3 regions of the Nocardiopsis sp. B62 genome follow, and region 3 is predicted to be linked to each of the others. Evidence: predicted binding sites of a transcription regulator. Region 3 holds the regulator's gene; each other region holds the start of a gene.
The links. Region 3 encodes LexA, which represses DNA repair genes until DNA is damaged. Its sites were predicted from a motif close to TCGAACANNTGTTCGA; they were not measured.

Region 1 (6,201 bases), on a different contig from region 3:
ATCAGCCTGCGACGACCGCCTGGTTTCCCGCCGTTGGGCGACCCCGGGGACTGCCCGGGCCCTTGGGGGCCGTTGGGGCCGTGCGGACCGTTGGGGGCGCCGGGGCCGCCGGGCACCTCGTGGGGCGAGTTCCCGCCCGGGGGCTGGTGGTGCTGGTTCGGGCCGTACCCACCCTGGGCCACGGGCGGGTACCCGGGGTGGTGCTGCTGCGGGCCGCTGATCGGGGAGTGTCCACCGCTCGGTCCGGAATGGGCCCCTGCTCCCGACGGGTGGTGGCCGTAGCCGCCCTGCTGCGGACCGGACGGCGGGCTCTGGAACTGGGGGAGGTGGCCCTGGGGGTACCGCTGGACGTGCTCGGCGGGCGGTACCGACTGCTGGAACGGGGGCTGCTGGAACCGCGTCTGCTGATGCGGGGGCTGCTGGAACTGGTCCTGGTGGGGCGGCGTCTGCTGGTTCGGCTGGGCCTGATGGGGCGTGGAGAACCGAGGGTCCTGGTGGGGCTGATGCGGGGCCTGGAGATGATTCTGGGGCGGAGCCGAGCTCGACCGAGGCTCCGAGGGCTGCCCCTGCGGCGGGGTGACGGGCTCCGTCGGGTCCGGTGCGGGCGGGCCCTGTGGCCCGGCGCCCGCGGCGGGGACCGTGGGCCGACCCTCCGGCGGCGCCTCCACCGGCGTGGTGGCGTCCTCGACCGGTACCTGGTCCTGAAGCACGGGCTCGGTGGGCTCCGGAGGTCGGCCGGGCACCGGGGTGCTGCTCGGCGGAGCCCACGAGGTGCTGATCGTGCGCCGTACCTCCGCCTCTCCCGGCTCCTGCTGGCCGGTCAGGCGGGCCAGCAGTTGCTTGGACGTGGGGCGGTTCTCCGGCTTCTTGTCCAGCGCTGCCCCGACCAGGTCCAACAGGCTCGGGTCGAGCCCGTCCAGCTTGGGCGGCGCGGTGGAGATGTTGTGCAGCACCGCGGGGACGGTGCCCGCGTCGAAGGGCGCACGGCCGGTCCCCGCGAAGGCCACCAGGCAGCCCCATGCGAAGACGTCGGCCGCCGCCGTGGCCTGTTCTCCCAGGATCAGTTCGGGCGCCATGTAGGAGGGGGTGCCCATGAGCTGGCTGGACCGGGTGACCGCACCGCCGGAGTCGTCCAAGGCGCGGGCGATCCCGAAGTCGATCACCTTCGGGCCGACGGGAGACAACAGGACGTTGGCGGGCTTGAGGTCCCGGTGCACGATCCCCGAACCGTGGATCGCCGTCAACGCCGCCGCCACACCCATGGCCAGACCGTCCAGGGTTCCGCCGCGCATCGGTTCGCCGCCACGGACCGCCTGGTCCAGGTTGGGCCCGGGCACGTACTCCGAGACGATGAAGAGGGGTTCGCCCTCCAACCGGGCGTCGATGACTCCGGCGGTGGAGAAGCGGGCGACCCGGCGGGCGGAGGCGACCTCGCGGGCGAACCGCAGCCGGAAGGACTCGTCGTCGGCCAGGTCGGGGTGGATCAGTTTGACGGCCACGGAACGGTCGGCGGCGTCCCTGGCCAGGTACACGGTGCCCATACCACCGCGTCCCAGGCGGCCGACGATCCGATAGCCGTCGAGTTCGCGCGGATCGCCTGCGCGCAGGGGTTTACCGCTTTCGTGTCCGTTGGACGTCACAGTTGGGGGTCCCTTGTATGGATCGTGTGATTCGCGCGTATCAGCGTACCGATCTCGACACGCCGTGCGCGTTCCGGTTGTCCCGGCCGTTCCGGGCGTTGAAGCGGGCCGGAACTGGGCCGATTCGAGCTGTCGTGGGCGGTGCACCGGGCGGGGGCGGGGCTCGGGGGCGGGAGGTGGCGGTCAGCCCCAGCCGGGCGCGTCCAGCCGAAGGCTCCCGAAGAGGCGGGCCGACCGTCGGTCGGATCGGCGGTACGCGGCCGGAGGGGACCGGCCGAGGTTGTCGAGGGACGTTCGGTCAGGGACACGGATGAGCGCGCCTGCCGGGCGCCGACCAGGCGGCGGAGCTCACGGGCCGTGCAGGTGCTACCCGAGGTGATGTCGAGAACGCGCAAACAGTTCCAAGGAAGCACCGCTTTCGATAGGATTCGAATACTTGTTCGAATGCCTGGCCGTACTTCCCCACGGGTGGGCCCTTCCGGCGGTGTGCGCTCGTACACGGCCGGACACCAGCAGGAGGAGTCGGTCGATGGTGGGGGGAACTGTCGTGGGACGGTACTTCGGGGCGAAGGTCGCGGTCGTCGAGGACGAGGGCCGACCCACCCGTTTCACCTGGGAGGGCCGGGTGTACGGCATACGCAGGATCATCGACCACTGGGTCACGCTGCGCCGCGACTGGACCCCCGGCGCGGGTTCCCAGGTGCCCGAACGCGGACACTGGCGGGTGGAGGCGGGTTCGGCCTACGCGCAGGGTGTGTACGAGCTCCGGCACGACACCTCCACCGGCGAGTGGTCGCTCAGCCGGGTGTGGGGCTGAGCGCAGACCGCTGGAGCCACCGCGGTCGCGTCGGGGAACCGGGGGCCACCGGTGGTCGGGGGCTCGGGGCGGTGGCCGTCACGGCCCGACCCGGTCGGGAAGGGGAAGCAGCCCCGGGCCACGGCCGACATCGCCCGGGACGAGGCCGAACGAGGCCAGGTCCGACCTGCCCTCGTGCAGGGGCATCGCGTTGCGGTCGGTGCCCTCGCGGACGAAACCGGCGGCCTCGGCCACCCGGCACGAACCGGTGTTGCCCGTGGCGGCCTTGAGCTCCACCCGCTGGAAACCCTGCCCGAGGGCCCACCGGGACACGGCCACGACCGCCTCGGTGGCCAACCCACGGCCACGGCCCCACGGCGAGATCCAGTAACCGATCTCGGTGACCATGGCGGCCCACTGCGTGCGCAGCAGCGCCACGGAACCGGTGAACCGGCCCGTCGCCCTGTCCACCACGGCCCAGTGCTGGCCGTCGCCGCCGGTCCGGATGGCCGGGGCGACGTTCAGACAGAAGTGCTCCGCCGACTCCCGGGTGTAGGGCAGCCCGGGCGCGGGCAGCGGAATCCACCGCTGGAGCTCGGGGTCCACGCACGAGGCGTGCACGTCGTCGATGTCGTGTTCGAGCAGGGATCGCAGGCGCAGGCGCTCGGTCTCCAGGATGACCGCGGGCATGATCGGAGCGCTCTGGACTGTGGCCATGCGTGTGTTCCCCCTGTGCGTACGAACCGCCGGGTGGTTCCGGGCACCGATCAAGATACGGCGTCACACGGGCGTGTGGAACCGGGTTCCGTCAACCCGCACCCCTGCTCGTCCCGGCGGTGGGGTGCCGGAACGCCCCACCGCCACGGGGTTCAGAGCAGACCGTTGACGACCCTCTGGCGGATGACCGTGTCGAACACCTCGGAGAAGGTGTTGCCCGGACACTCGGTCTGGAGCCAGTCCCGGTGTCGGGCCACCGCCTCCTGCTCGGTCGCCGCACCGGTGTCCGGGTGCACGTACTCGATCCGCTCGGCCGCGTCCACGCCGGTGAGGGCGCACAGGACCCGCAGGACGTCCACCAGCGAGTCCTGGGCCGCCTGCGTCGGCAGCTCGTGGGTGAAGTCGCCGAGCAGGCACACGCCGATGTTGCCGTGGTTGAACCCGAACGCGTGGCCGGCCGTCACCGACTCCGCCAGGCCCGGCAGGGGGACCCCTCGGAAGATCGGGAGGCCGCCACCCGAGTGGCGACCCTCGTAGATCCCGCCCTCGGGGTCGATCAGCAGGTGGTAGCCGACGTCGCCCCACTCCTGCTGAACGGCGTGCAGGTGGTAGACGGCGCGCACGTCCGCCGAGTGGTCGTCCGTGGTCGCCATCGCCGTGTGGTGCACGGTCAGCGCCTGAACCGGGTGGAACTGGGCGGCCCAGAGGTCGTTGCCGTCCTCGTCGAAGCGCAGCGACTCGTCGGCGCCCCACCCCGCCCGGGTGCGCACCCGCAGGACGGAACCGCCGGAGAGGGTGGTGACCCCCTCGTCCTCGGCGGAGAGCGACACCCGCTCCTGTCCGCCGAGCCGCAGCTCCTCACCGTCGTGCAGGTTCAGGGCGGTCAGGTCGGCGCCGTCCGCGCCGCGCACCTCGTAGCCGGTCGCTCCCTCGGGGGCGCGCGCCATGGCCGAGGCCGAGGGAGGCAGGTGCTCGGGTCCGGCCGTGTGGAAGTGCAGGTCCTGCCAGCCGCCCAGTCCCTCCGCGGTCTCGAAGCGCACCGCGGCGTTCTCGGAGACGGCGTCGGGCGCCTGGGTGGCGGAGACGAGGTCGAAGCGGCGCTTTGGGCGGACGATGGCACCGGTGGCGTCGGCCGGTTCGCTGAGGATCCTGGGCGCCGTCAGGGCGGCGGAGGACTCCCCAGTGGTCCGTGCGGAGGCGGTGGCGGAGGCGAGCAGCGCGGGGGCGAACGCGGAGAGGCCGGTCACGGTGGTGGCACCGGCGAGGAAGTGACGCCGTCGCATGGCGAGTTCCGTTCCGTTTGGGGGTGGGTACCGGGATCAGGGGTGTTCGGGTACCGGCAAAGAGTGCCACAGGGCCGTGTCGCACGGCGTTCGACGCGCTTGCGAGGCGGGACCGGCCCAGGCCGAAGCCCACAGCCCGCTCCGCCCCCTGGTGGTCCCCTGGGCTCAAGGAGGTGGACGGGAGCGGGTCGAGGTCCGGTCCTGGCCGCAACCCGCTCCCGGGACGAGCCGAAAGCCCTCCCCTGGGCCGATACGTGGATCTGAGAACCAGAAAATGTACGGAGGGTGTTCGACTGGTCGCACAGCGAGATTGCGTGGTGTGTATGCTCCTTCGTGCCCGTCGTTTCCCCTGTTCAGTTGGGGTTACTAGGGTGTTGCCGAGTAGGCCTCCGGGGCCCCGTGCCGTGCCTCCACGGGGTGACGTAGGGCCGCGAACCGGGCGCGAACCCCCTCCGGTTCCCGTCCGGGACTCCCGTACACAGCCCGTCCCCACGCCTTCTCTGGCACAGTTGATGGTGACTTGAGGACCCCGGCACTTCCGCTGGGGCGAGCCGTTCCGGGTCGGGGGGACCCGTGCGAGCGGCATGACCGCCGCGGACTACGCTGGTCCGAATCCCTAACGGACCAGGTGGAACCGGGCAGCTCACAGACCTCTTCTTCTCTTCTCTTCTTCGGGGAGCGATCATGACCAACGACGACCGCGAGGAATCCCGTCGCGGTGAGCAGGAGGGCGCGTGGCAACGGGGCAGCGGACCCGTGCCCGGCCTCGGCGGACTCCTGGACGGACTGCCCGAGAGCGGCAAGGGTGCGCAGGCGCGCGAACCCAGACCCCCTGCGCCGCCGTACAACCCCTTCCGGAGCACGTCCCCGGGGTCGGAGCCCCCACCCCCGTCCGGACACTCCGCAGCCGAGCCCGCGCCCACGGCCTTCACCACTCGGCCGCAGCAGACCAGGCAGCAGGCGCATCCGGAACCCCGGGCCCAACACACGCCCGCGCACACGTACGAGCCCTCCGTCGCCCCCGAGCGCGATCCCCGGTTCAACGTCATCCCCTTCCGTTCGGGCAACCGCCACCCCGGTCCCGCGCAACCCGAACACCCTTCCCCGGCCCCTTCCCCGGCCCCGGCCGCCCAGCCCGAACCCGCGACCCCCGAGTCCCCGCGGACCGAGCCCGAGCTGCCAGAACCCACCACGAACCCCGGCCAAGCGGACGAGAACCGTCCGGCCACCGACCCGAAGCAGAGCGACACCGTGCACGCACACGAAGCAGCGGCACCCTTGGAGGTACCGCAGCACCCGGGTCCGCGCCAGCGGACCGAACCGGAGGAACCACAGGGGGCGCCGGCGCCGGCCCTGGTCCCCGCCATCCAGGCGGCCCGCGAGGCGCTCAACGCCGAGGCACAGAGCGCCGCGGGGGCCCGGGAAGTCCCGGAAACACCCGGTGACGACGTCTGGAGCGACGCGGGCCACGCCTTCGACGACGCCGAGCGCGCCGCCGTCTACCGGGCCATCCGCGATCGCCGGGACGTCCGTGCCGGGTTCCTGCCCGAGCCGGTCCCCACCGACATCCTCACCCGAGTCCTGGAGGCGGCCCACCAGGCGCCCAGTGTGGGGCACACGCAGCCGTGGGACTTCCTGGTCATCGACGACCCCGAGATCCGGGCCCGGGTTCGTGACCTCGCCCAGACCCAGCGCGACGCCCAGGGCCACACCCGGCCGGGCACCCGCGCGCAGGCGTTCTCCGGGCTCAAGGTCGAGGCGGTGC
Region 2 (6,201 bases), on a different contig from region 3:
CACCAGCGCGTCCACCCCCGCCGTGGCCTCCAACGCGTACCGGAGCGCCACCAGGTCCAGGTGACCCACCCGGAACCCGCCCTGCCAGGGGTGGGCGCGGTTGTGCCGGTCGGCCAACCTCCTGGTGAGCAGCGCGTCCTCGGTCACCATCGGCCCCGCGCCGTGGCGGGTCGCGAAGGTGCGCGTCACCCCGATCCGCCGGGCCCCGTCCGCGGCCCCCGCCTCGGCCAGAAGGGCCAGCGGGTTCACGGCGGTGGTGGTGGACCAGGTCGTGTACGGGTGGAAACCGTGCCACTCGTCCAGCAGCACGCCCTGCGCGCCCTCGAACACCACCGGTGTCCGAGCCAGCAGACGAGGCAGGTACCGATCGTCCACGAGCCGCACCCGCTCGGCGAAGGCCCGGTAGGCGTCCATGCACGCGTCCGGATCGGGGAGGGGCTCCAGGTCCGAGCCGTCGTCCCCGTCCGCCGCCTCGGACAGCACCGAGGCCAACCGCTCCGCGAGCCGGTCCAACTTGCGGCGGAGCAGCACCGGAGACGCGCAGTCGCCCACGGTGGGCGCGTCCTCGGGGTGCTCCAGGGCGTAGGCCATCGTCTCGCCCACCCCCATCCCGCACGAACCGTGCCGGTCCCGGCCGCGCGCACGCTCCCGGGCACGGTTGGCGGCCGCGTGCCACGGAGTGCTGATCAGCGCGCGCCGGTCCACCGTGACCAGGGAGAACGGGTCCGCCACCCCCAGCGCCGCCAGGTGCTGGGCCTCGGCGGCCAACGCGAAGGGGTCCACCACCACGAAGCGGGACAGGTGGGTGGGCACCGGGCCGCCCGGGGCGAGCGTGCCCGCCCCGAACTGGGCGAACGTGTGGTGCCGACCGTCAGGGGTCACCACGTTGTGCGCGGCCTGGGCGCCGCCGTTGGCCCGCACCACCGCGCCGTACCCGCCCCGCGCGCACAGCAGGTCCACCGTCACGCCCTTGCCCGCGTCGCCGAATCCCAGGTCCACGACGATCGCGTGCTCATCGGTCAGCGCCCGGCCGTTCACAGCCGGTCCACCCCGGGGCCGTCACCGGCCAGCCCCTCCAGGTCGGGTGAGGTCGCCACCGCGCCGCGTCCGCGAGCGAGCGGACGCAGGGCCCGGCCCACCACGTCGGCCTGGTCCGACCCGGCGTCGGCCAGGTCCCGCAGACCCTCCTCCAGGTCGATGGCCTCCTCACCCAGGCCCACGGTGACCGCGATCGTCTCGCAGACCGCGTCCAGGTCGTCCAGCAGAACCAGGTTCTGGCCCAGGTGCCGTTCCCAGAACTTCCGGACCCGGTCGTCCCGGAAGTGGTAGCTGCCGGTCGGCATGAGGAAGTACACCTCGTACTTGCTCCGCAGCTCCTCCAAGAGCTTCGGAAGGGCCACGTCCCCGTCGAGGTCGTCGCCGATCACCTCCCGGACCTCCCGTGCCTTGACCGCGCCGTAGGCCATCTCGTCGCCCACGATGAAGAGGTACCCGCGCCGCCCGCGCTTCTCCAGGCAGTCCAGCGCGGTGTGCCGGGCCATGAAGTACATCGCCAGTTCGTAGGACTCGGTCATCTGACCCCCGCCCCCGCCCTCCAGCAGGATGTTGCCGAGGTCGTCCTCCAGTTCGTTGCCGGACTCGAACTGACCGACCTGGAGCGGTACGCGGTCACAGGTCGCGTCGCCGATGGCACCGAACAGGATCTGCGGGTCCTGCACGTACCCCCGGCGCAGGAGCAGCCCGAACAGGTCGGGGAGCTTGGCCTGGAGGGCGCGGGGCACGCGCCCCATCGAGCCGGTGACGTCGAAGAGCACCGACACCGCCAGGGAGTTCGGGTGCGCCTCGGAGTCACGGCTCTCACGCATGGTCACGCCGCGCGGGTCGAGCGAGGCGTGGGCCCGCCACTGGTCGCGCGGGGTGCTGGTGACGTCGTCGTGGTAGTCGAACCCACTGCTTCCGGCGGAGGCCTGGTAGGCCCGCCGTGCGTGGTGGGCGTCGGTGGACCAGTTGCTGCTTCCCATCGTCGTCTCCTTCTGTTCGGGTTGGTGGGGTGGGGTGGGGTGTCGGGGGTTCGGTGGTTCAGGCGGGCATGTGGAAGGGGCGGAACCGGCGCGGACCGAAGCACCGCTCCAGCGCCTCGTCCAGCTCACCCAGCAGTGCGAACGCGTCCTTGGGACGCCTCTTCGGGGAGGGCAGCGTGCACCCGCGAGCCAGGGCCCGCAGCGGCCCGGGGAGGCGGCCGTCGGTCACGAACTCCACGCACCGGGTGGCCATGTACACGTCGGTGGCGGGCACGGCGGGGCGGCGCTCGGCGACCTCCGGCGGATACGTCTCCCTTCGGTGCGGAACCATCGCCGGGACGTGCGGCGCGGTGCGCCGCTCGCCGAAGGTGACGGAGTAGCACCAGTCCACGAGTACGAGACCGTGCGCCTCGGGGTGGACCAGGACGTGCTCGGGTACGACCGCGCCGTGAACGACCCCGGACTGGTGGGCGTTGCCCAGCGCCACCAGCAGTCGCCGCCACATCCACGCGGCGTCGCGCGGGTCGATCCCGTCCGGGTAGGCCCGCCGCACCTCGGCGAGGCTGTGGAAACCGGACAGCCGGCCCAGCACGTTGCCCCGCCGCTCCACACCCGTGGCCGCGTCGCGGTGGCGGACCGACTCCACCAGCTCCGGGGCGAACGCCCGGTACCGTTCGGCGCCTCGTTCGCGGATCCGGCGCAGCGCGGTTGCCTCGGCCAGGAGGAGGTCGTTGTCGCGCGGGGCCCGGGGGAGCTTGAGCAGCCCGTCCCGCCAGGGGCCGTCCGGCGCCGCGCCACGGGTGCCCTCCCGCCACCGCACCGGATGCAGGTCGGCCACGTCGCCGCTGGCCAGAGCGCCGTCCCGGCTCACGTGATAGGTCCGTCCCCGGGCCACGAGGGTGATGTCGTCGAGGCCCAGGCCGCCCTCCACCGCCGTGCGGTAGCGCCGCCAGGCCTCGGTGAGCCGGGAGAACCCGGCCGCCGCCTCGGCGGAGCGCTCGGCGGGCGCGGTGTCCGGATGGAGCAGCCGGGCCAGGCGCCGGTACGCGGCGGTGGCGGCCACGGGGATCGCCTCGCCGTCGATCGGCCGGGGACCGAACAGCGCGGCGGGGTCGGCCGCGAGTCCCAGCTCACGCAGGGCGGAGTCGAGTCCGCCATGGGGGTTGTGCTCCACGTTCACCGGTCTCCCTTCGGGGTGTGGCTCGACGAGTACTCAGGGGTTCCCGCTCACTGCCTGCGGCTGCGTCTCCTCACTGGGCGCCGCGCAGCAGCGGCGGGTGGAGCAGGGCGGCGCCGCCCGCCCGGTACAGCCGCGCGCGGCGGCCACCTCCCGCGCCACCGCGCTCGGCCAGCTCACCGGTGTCGTCCACGAACCCCGGGGTGGCCTGGATCTTGCGGTGGAAGTTGGCGGCGTGCAGGGTCCGCCCCCACACCGCCTCGTACACGCCGCGCAGCGCGGAGATGGTGAACGTCGACGGGAGGAAGGCGGTGGCGAGCGCGGTGTACTCCAGCTTGGAACGGGCGCGTTCGACCGCGTCGGCGAGGACGCGAGCGTGGTCGAAGGCGAGTTCGTGCCGGTCCCTGCCACCGTCGCCGTGTCCGAGGGCGGTCCACGGAACCCACGCGGCCTCGGCCGTGTCGCGGCCGGTGTGCGGGTCGGGCAGGTCGGGGGCCAACACCATGTACGCCACCGACACCACCCGCATGCGTGGGTCCCGCTCGATCGCCCCGTAGGTGCCGAGCTGCTCCAGGTGGAGTTCGGCGGGCAGGGGGGTCTTCTCCGTGAGCACGCGCAGGGCGGCGTCCGGCAGGTCGCGGTCGGCCGGGGCGTCCGGTCCGTCCTGGGCCCGGACGAACCCGCCGGGCAGCGCCCACCGACCGCGCTGGGGTTGCCGGGTGCGTCGGCCGAGCAGGACGTGGGGGACTCCGTCGCGGATGGTCGTGGCCACCACGTCGACGGTGACGGCGACGGGCGCGAACGCGTTCGGGTCGTAGTCGGCGAGGTACCTGCGCTCGTCGGCCGCGTCGTAGTCGCCCGCTCCGCGCGGGTCCCCGATCGGCCCGTCGATCCCCTCGGACACTGCTTCCCCCTGGTTGTTCTCAAGATGAGTTTTTCTCGATGTGAGTTCAACCTAGCACCGCTCGGTCCGCCCGTCCACCCCCCCCGGGGGGCGACACGCCGCGCCTGGCGGCCGATCCCGTCGGTGTCCGCCGCTAGCATGGTGCGAACGGACGTTCGAGAACGCGGCCGTGGGCGACGAGAAAAGGACAGGGTGGGGACGTGCGCGTGCTGGGGATCGACCCGGGGCTGACCCGCTGTGGGGTCGGGGCCGTCGAGGGCGCGATCGGCCGCCCCCTGCGCCTGCTGGCCGCCGACGCCATCCGCACCAGCCCCGACACCCCGCTCCCGCAGCGCCTGGTGGAGGTCGAACGCGGCATCGAGGAGTGGCTCGACAAGTACGAGCCCGACGCCGTCGCCGTCGAACGCGTCTTCGCCCAGCACAACCTCAGCACCGTCATGGGAACCGCCCAGGCCAGCGGCATCGCCCTGGTCTGCGCCGCCCGGCGCGGGCTCCCCGTGGCCACCCACACCCCCAGCGAGGCCAAGGCAGCCATCACCGGCAACGGTCGCGCCGACAAGAAGCAGGTCGGTGGCATGGTGGCGCGTATCCTCGGACTCGACGGGCCACCGAAACCGGCCGACGCGGCGGACGCCGTGGCCCTGGCCATCTGCCACATCTGGCGCGGCGGGGCCCAGGCCCGGGTCGCCCAGGCCCAACAGGATTTCGCCCGCAAGGTGGAACTGGCCCGACGCGCACGCGGCCGCTAGCCCCCCGGCCGAGCGGCGACGACACGGCAGGCAGCACCACAGCCCCCAAGGAAGGAGACGGGCACCCCTCCCGGTGTCCACACGAGATGATCGCGTTCCTCACCGGCCGGGTGGCCGCGCGCGGCGCGGCCAGCGCCGTGATCGACGTCGGCGGGGTCGGTATGACCGTCCAGTGCACCCCCTCCGCCCTCTCCCGACTGCACGTGGGGGAGGAGGGCACCGTGGCCACCAGCCTCGTCGTCCGCGAGGACTCCCTCACCCTCTTCGGGTTCGCCGACGACGACGAGCGGAACCTGTTCGAACAGGTCCAGACCGCCTCCGGCATCGGTCCCCGCATCGCCCTGGCCATGCTCGCCGTGCACAGCCCCGACAGCCTCCGCCAGGCCGTGGCCACCGAGGACACCACCGCCCTGACCCGCGTCCCGGGCATCGGCAAGAAGGGCGCCCAGCGCATCGTCCTGGAACTGCGCGGCAAACTCGACGCCCCGGTCATGACCGACGGCACCCTGCCCCCCGCCGACGCCTCCGGCGGCACCGAACCCAACGGGGCCTGGCGCGGCCAGGTCGTCTCCGGCCTCGTCAACCTCGGCTGGTCGACCAAGGACGCCGAGGCTGCCGCCTCCGCCGTCGCCGCCGAGGCCGAGGACACCGGCGACGTCACCGTCCTGCTGCGCAGCGCCCTGCGCAAACTCAGCCGCGCCTAGCCACCAACGGGAACCGGAGGGAGAAGACCCGTGTACGAGCGTGACGCCGTCTCGCCCGAAGCCGACGTCGAGGAACACCAGATCGAGGGTGCGCTGCGCCCCAGGAACCTGGACGAGTTCGTCGGCCAGCACCGGGTGCGCGAACAGCTCTCCCTGGTCCTGCACAGCGCCCAGCGCCGGGGCCGCGCCCCCGACCACATCCTGATGTCCGGCGGTCCGGGCCTGGGCAAGACCACCCTCGCCATGATCATCGCCGCCGAACTCGGCGCGCCCCTGCGCATCACCTCCGGCCCCGCCATCGAACGCTCCGGCGACCTCGCCGCCGTGCTCTCCACCCTCCAGGAGGGTGAGGTCCTCTTCCTCGACGAGATCCACCGCATGGCCCGCCCCGCCGAGGAGATGCTCTACGTCGCCATGGAGGACTTCCGGGTCGACGTCGTGGTCGGCAAGGGGCCCGGCGCCACCGCCATCCCCCTGGACATCGCCCCGTTCACCCTGGTCGGGGCCACCACCCGCGCGGGCATGCTCCCCGCACCGCTGCGCGACCGCTTCGGCTTCACCGCGCACATGGACTTCTACGAGCCCGCCGAGCTGGAGCAGATCCTGCACCGCTCCGCCGGGCTCCTCGGCGCCCCGCTGGAGGGGG
Region 3 (6,201 bases):
AAGGGCATCTCTCCGCTGGCCGCCGCCAAGGAGTGGCTGCACGTGGACTGCCCGTCCTGCGGCGGTTCGGCCGAGCGCGACACCGACACCATGGACACCTTCGTGGACTCGTCCTGGTACTTCCTCCGCTACATCTCCTCGCACCTGGACACGGCCCCCTTCGACACCGACGAGGTGAACAAGTGGGGCCCCGTCGACCACTACATCGGCGGCAAGGAGCACGCGACGCTGCACCTGCTGTACGCGCGCTTCTTCACCAAGGTCCTGTACGACATGGGCATGGTCGGCTTCACCGAGCCCTTCCGCCGTCTGACCAACCAGGGCCAGGTCATCAACGAGGGCCGGGCGATGTCCAAGTCGCTGGGCAACGGCGTGGACCTGGGCAGGGAGATCGACGCCTACGGTGTGGACGCGGTCCGGCTGACCATGCTCTTCGCCTCCCCGCCCGAGGAGGACGTGGACTGGGCGGACGTGTCCGTGGTCGCCGCGCAGAAGTTCCTCAACCGCGCCTATCGGGTGATGAGTGAGGCCGGTGCGGGCAGCACTCCCGGAACGGACCTCTCCACAGGCGACACCGATCTGCGGCGCTTCACGCACCGCTCCATCGACCAGATCACCGCCCTGGTCGAGGACAAGCGCTTCAACGTCGCCATCGCCCGCTGCATGGAGCTGGTCTCGGCCGCCCGCAAGGCGATCGACTCCGGTCCCGGCGCCGCCGACCCGGCCGTCCGTGAGGCCGCTGAGTTCGTGGCCGTCGCCCTGTCCCTGTTCGCGCCCTACGTCGCGGAGGAGGGCTGGGAGAAGCTGGGCCACAGCGGCTCGGTGGCCGTCGGCAACTGGCCCGAGGCCGACCCGGCGCTGCTGGTCCAGGAGTCCGTCACCTGCGTGGTGCAGGTGCAGAGCAAGGTCCGCGACAAGCTGTCGGTGTCCCCCGACATCGACGCCGCCGAGCTGGAGCGCCTGGCCCTGGCCTCGGAGAAGGCCCAGAGCTTCATCGGTGACAAGACCGTGCGCAAGGTGATCGTCCGCGCGCCCAAGCTGGTGAACATCGTCGTCGGTTGATCCGTCGCACGGGGCGGTGGTCGCGCTGGCGACCACCGCCCTCTACCTTGGGCGTGACAACTGATTGGGAGGCGGTGGCCGGGTGGGCTCTGCGACGGGTTCCGGACCCAGACCCTGGGTGCGGGCGGCGATCGTGGTGACGGGCACGGTGGCGGTCTCCGCCGCCGCCGTCGGAGGCGGTCTCTGGTTCACGGGGAACGACCCGGACCAACCCCGGGGCGGTGACGCCCACACCACGGCGCCACCGTGCGGCGTGGTCCCGGAGGAGGCGATCACCGAGGCGCTGCCCGGTGCCGTCCTGGAAACGGACGACGGCGGCCCCCTCGCGGGCGGCGAGGGCACCGCGTGCGTGTGGACCACGGCCGGACTCGACGCCGAGGAGCAGGGTGTGCTGCGGGTGGACCTGTCCGCGCGCTTCACCGACGCCTCCGCCGAACCGGCCGTGACCGGCGACGAGTCCGCCTCCCGGGCCCAGACCGCGATGGCCCCGGCTCGCGGTCGTTCCGTGGTCCTGGGATCCGGCGCCGAGGCGGAGGTCTGGCGCGGCCAGGTCCCCGGTACCGCCGAACTCGCCTTCCACAGCGACAACCTGCTGGTCCGCGTCTCCTACAGCGCCATGGACGAGGACGACCCCGTGTCCTACGACCGCGCCAGCGAGACCGTCGTCGCCTTCGCCGAACAGCTGGGAGAGGCCCTGTGAGCACCCCCCACTCCGGGCCCCCGCCCGCCTTCGCGCAGTCGGAGGACCCCGGAGCCACCCCGCCGCAGAGCCGGGGACTGGCCGTCACCCTCCTCGTCGTCCTGATCCTGGCCGTGCTGGCGCTCGCCGCATGGCTCACCTGGTACCTGCTGCGCGACAGTGTGGAACTGGGCGAGTTCGAGGCCGCGCCCGAGTGCGGGATCGGTGAGACCGAGACCCTCGAGGAGTCGGTGCCCGGCTACGAGAGTGAGATCGAGGAGACCGTCGGCACCGGCCAGGACCCCTTCGGGGCGGGCTGGCAGTGCCGCTGGGCCACTCCCGAGGGAGCGGGCGCCTCCGTGCCGTCCGCCGCCACCCTCGTCCTGGTCGCCGCCCCGGTCGAGGGTGGCGTGGAGACCGCCGCCGAGACCCTGCGCTCCACCGCCGGGGAGAACGACACCCAGCCCGTGGAGGGCCTGGGGGACGAGGCGCTCACGTGGGTCGAGGACGGCGCCTTCGAAGTGGGATGCGTGGGTGTGCGGGTCTCCAACCTGTACGTGGAGTCCTGCTACACCGCCGCCACCGACTACGACGCGATCGGTTCCATGGACGGTGAGGCCGCCGCCGAGGAGGCCGAGCTCCTCGCCCGCGCCGTCGTCGACGAGCTGCCCGCACCCGCGGACGACTAGCGGATCGTTCCGGGTCGGCTACCAGAGACCGTCGAGGAACCCCTCCAGCGCCGGGGTGACGTCGGGGGAGAAGGCACGGTCCGCGTCGAGGGCGGCGGCCCCGGGGGAGTCGTCGTACTCGCGCAGGATGTGGTCGACCCCCGACAGGTCCACCCGCTCGGCGCCGTCCAGGCCGGTCATGAGCCGGTCGACCTCCTCCTCGTTCACCTGGGCGTCCTGGTCGCCCCACAGGACCAGCACCGGGGTGTCCCCGGGCAGGCCCTCGGCCAGTTCCACGGGGTCGAAGGAGTCGATCCAGGTCAGGTAGTCCGCGCTGTTCTCGTCGAACAACCCCGTGGCGTCGCTCTCGGGCAGCTCCCCGCCCGCGCGCACGGCGGCCCGGCCCGCCCGCAGGTCCGAGAGCATCTGCGCCGCGGTCACCTCGCCGACGCCGCCCTGGGCCTCGGCGGTGCGGATCTGCTCGGACACCTGGCGGTCGATGAGGTCCAGCATGCGGGTGCCCGGCGGAGCGGCCAGCACCAGAGCGGGTTCGGCGTCGAGGAGTTCGTGGGCGCGCAGCGCGTACAGGGCACCCTCACTGTGGCCCAGGATGACCGTGCGCTCGGGGTCCACCTCGGGCTGGGCGACCAGCTCCGTGTAGGCGGCGGCCATCTGCCGGTCGAAGACGAGGGGGTCGACCGGCTGGTCGAGGGCCTCCTCCTCGGCCTCGCTCATGTCCGCCGGGTCCGCGCTGCCGAACTTGTCGTAGCGCAGCGAAGCGGCACCCGCACCGCTCAGCACCCGGGCGAGGTTCAGGTTGGTGTTGGCCTCCGGGCGCGCGGCGCCGTTGCCGTCCCGGTCGGTGGGACCGCTGCCGGAGACGATGAGCACCCCCGGGACGGAGCCCTCACCGGCGCCGGAGGGAGCGGTGAAGGTGCCCGGCACCGTGAACCCGCCACCCTCGAAGGAGACCTCGCGCTCCTGCCCGGCCGCACCGGGCAGCGCGGGCCCGTCGCCGTCGCTGGGCGCGCAGGCGGAGACCAGCAGGGCCCCGGCGACCAGGGCCGAGGCCAGGGCGGCGCGGGGTCGGCTCGGGGAAGGGGACACGGGGGCGGAGGCAGGTGTCGACACGCCCTCAGCGTATCGGCACGCCCACCACCCCCGGCTCGGGGACCTGGGCTCAGACCCGGCGCATGACCGTGACGACCTTGCCGAGGATGGTGGCCTCGTCTCCCTGGATTGGGTCGTAGGCGTCGTTGCGCGGCATCAGCCACACGTGCCCGTCCGGCTCCCGGCGCAGCACCTTGACGGTGGCCTCGTCGTCCAGCATCGCCGCGACGATGTCACCGTTCTCGGCGGTCTGCTGCTGACGGACCACCACCAGGTCACCATCGGTGATCGCGGCGTCGATCATGGAGTCACCGACCACCGTGAGCATGAACAGACGGCCCTCGCCGACCAGCTGGCGCGGCAGCGCCAGGACGTCCTCCACGGCCTCCTCGGCCAGGATCGGGCCACCGGCGGCGATCCGACCGACCAGCGGCACCGAGGCCGCCCGGGTGGAGTCGGCGGTGAGCTCCTCCTGGGTGAGGGTCTGGGAGGCCTCGCGGCCCGGGGTGCGCAGCTCCACGGCGCGCGGCCGGTTCTGGTCCCGGTGCAGGTAGCCCTTGCGCTGGAGCACCTTGAGCTGGTGCGCCACGCTGGAGGGGCTGGACAGGCCGACCGTGTCGCCGATCTCCCGGATGGACGGCGGGTACCCCCGTTCCCGGACGTAGCGCTGGATGCAGTTGAGGACACTCTGCTGACGTGCGGTGAGCTTGGGGGTGTCGGACCCGGACGGGCCCGGGTCGCCGACGGGCGAAAGAACGGTGGTGGGTCCGGAGCCGACGGCTCCGGGGTTCTCCTCCGGCACGGCCGGGCCTCCTCGGTGTTCGGTTCGGTCAGGGCCTGTGTGTGGCCGGATCGGCCACGCGGACCGGACGGCGAAGCCGGTGTGAAATCAAGGTCAACTTTAGTCGTTGCACACGGTGATATCAAACAAGCGTTCGAGAACGTGTGGACGAGGGCGCGTGGGGATTTCGCATTGTGTTTTCGCGCCCCGATTTCCGGGGGTCCGGACTTATGTGTGTACACGCGCGCCGTGGCCGTTGTCCGGGGAATGTGCGATCCGGTATGGGGTTCGTCTCGCCGTGCCCCGCCGCCACTCCGTGCTCGCGGGAGAGGGGGGAATTCGGTCGGCGCCGAGGTGTGGCGGGCGTCGAGCCGCGCGCCCGCGCCCCCTTATCCTTGGATTCGGCTCCCGGAGCCGCACATCCCCGTTTCCACCTCCTCGAACCCCGTTCCTCGGCCGCCCCTGTTCCAGGGTTTGGGGACACGCCGTCGGCAGGGTTGCGGGTGTCCGCCCCGGCGCCTAGGTTCGACCACAACATCTGGTGTTGACATGGGGGCTGTGGTCAATAAGTTGTGGTTAAGTAGACCTCCAGGGTTGTTGGTCGGGTACAGGAAAGCCAGGTGAACCGGGATGCACTGTCCGTTCTGCCGTCATCCGGACACCAGGGTGATCGACAGCAGGTCCACCGACGACGGCGCGGCCATCCGGCGCCGCAGGACCTGCCCCGTCTGTGAGCGACGCTTCACCACGCAGGAGACCGTCCTGCTGATGGTGGCCAAGCGGTCCGGGGTCACCGAACCCTTCAGCCGCACCAAGATCATCGCCGGGGTGCGCCGCGCCTGCCAGGGCCGCCCCGTCTCCGAGGACGCCCTCGCCAAACTCGGCCAGCGGGTCGAGGAGGAGATCCGCGGCCGGGGTGTGGCCGAGGTGCCCGCCCACGAGATCGGCCTTGCCATCCTGGGTCCCATGCGTGACCTGGACGAGGTCGCCTACCTGCACTTCGCGAGCGTCTACCGTGGGTTCGAGAGCCTCGCCGACTTCGAGGCCGAGATCGCGAGCCTGCGGGAGGACCGCGAGGGGGAGCCCGCGGTCGACACCACCGGGTAACCCCGGCGACCGCCGCATGGTGGGTGGAGAGCCCGGCCGAGACCGTGCCTTCCGCACCACCCCGAACACACATGAACGTCCGCGCGGTCACCGCCGGGTCCGCGCATGACCTTCGGGGGAGAGGTCGCCATGACGCGAAGGACGAACGGCACGACCAGGCGCCGGGGCAAGGGCCTGACGATCGGCCGGGTCAACACCACCGAGGGCGTCCATCCGTACGACACCCTCGAATGGGAACTCCGCGACGTCGTCATGACCAACTGGCGCGACGGCACCGTCAACTTCGAGCAGCACGGCGTCGAGTTCCCCGTCACCTGGTCGGTGAACGCCACCCAGATCGTGACGAGCAAGTACTTCCGGGGGGCCGTCGGCACTCCCGAGCGCGAGTCGAGCCTCAGACAGCTCATCGACCGCGTCGTCGGCGTCTACACCAGAACCGGCCGCGAACACGGCTACTTCGCCTCGGACCAGGACGCCGAGGTCTTCGACCACGAACTCAAGTACGCCCTGGCCCACCAGCTCTTCAGCTTCAACTCCCCGGTCTGGTTCAACGTCGGCACCACCTCCAGGGCCCAGGTCTCCGCGTGCTTCATCCTCTCCGTGGAGGACACCATGGAGTCGATCCTGGAGTGGTACAAGGAGGAGGGGCTGATCTTCAAGGGCGGCTCCGGCGCGGGGGTGAACCTGTCGCGCATCCGCTCCAGCAGGGAGCTGCTGTCCTCCGGGGGCTCCGCCTCGGGGCCGGTCTCCTTCATGCGCGGCGCCGACGCCTCCGCCGGGACCATCAAGTCCGG

Region 1: a site for LexA is predicted at 2,069-2,084, ahead of KBX21_RS19300 (DUF6504 family protein). Genes of this name have one in related genera too.
Region 2: a site for LexA is predicted at 4,246-4,261, ahead of ruvC (crossover junction endodeoxyribonuclease RuvC). Genes of this name have one in related genera too.

Annotation. Positions count from the first base shown of each region.
Region 1 is NZ_JAGPXK010000019.1:88,463-94,663, forward strand. It holds gene KBX21_RS19295 (protein kinase) at 1-1,640, opposite strand, end outside; gene KBX21_RS19300 (DUF6504 family protein) at 2,170-2,457, shown strand; gene KBX21_RS19305 (GNAT family N-acetyltransferase) at 2,536-3,153, opposite strand; gene KBX21_RS19310 (peptidoglycan recognition family protein) at 3,306-4,436, opposite strand; gene cobT (nicotinate-nucleotide--dimethylbenzimidazole phosphoribosyltransferase) at 5,121-6,201, shown strand, end outside.
Region 2 is NZ_JAGPXK010000023.1:51,209-57,409, reverse strand. It holds gene KBX21_RS20880 (adenylosuccinate synthetase) at 1-1,038, opposite strand, end outside; gene KBX21_RS20875 (hypothetical protein) at 1,035-2,021, opposite strand; gene KBX21_RS20870 (molecular chaperone DnaJ) at 2,080-3,201, opposite strand; gene KBX21_RS20865 (NUDIX hydrolase) at 3,272-4,078, opposite strand; gene ruvC (crossover junction endodeoxyribonuclease RuvC) at 4,303-4,851, shown strand; gene ruvA (Holliday junction branch migration protein RuvA) at 4,938-5,555, shown strand; gene ruvB (Holliday junction branch migration DNA helicase RuvB) at 5,586-6,201, shown strand, end outside.
Region 3 is NZ_JAGPXK010000003.1:110,317-116,517, forward strand. It holds gene leuS (leucine--tRNA ligase) at 1-1,062, shown strand, start outside; gene KBX21_RS04615 (hypothetical protein) at 1,145-1,762, shown strand; gene KBX21_RS04620 (hypothetical protein) at 1,759-2,430, shown strand; gene KBX21_RS04625 (alpha/beta fold hydrolase) at 2,449-3,540, opposite strand; gene lexA (transcriptional repressor LexA) at 3,590-4,321, opposite strand; gene nrdR (transcriptional regulator NrdR) at 4,931-5,407, shown strand; gene KBX21_RS04640 (vitamin B12-dependent ribonucleotide reductase) at 5,537-6,201, shown strand, end outside.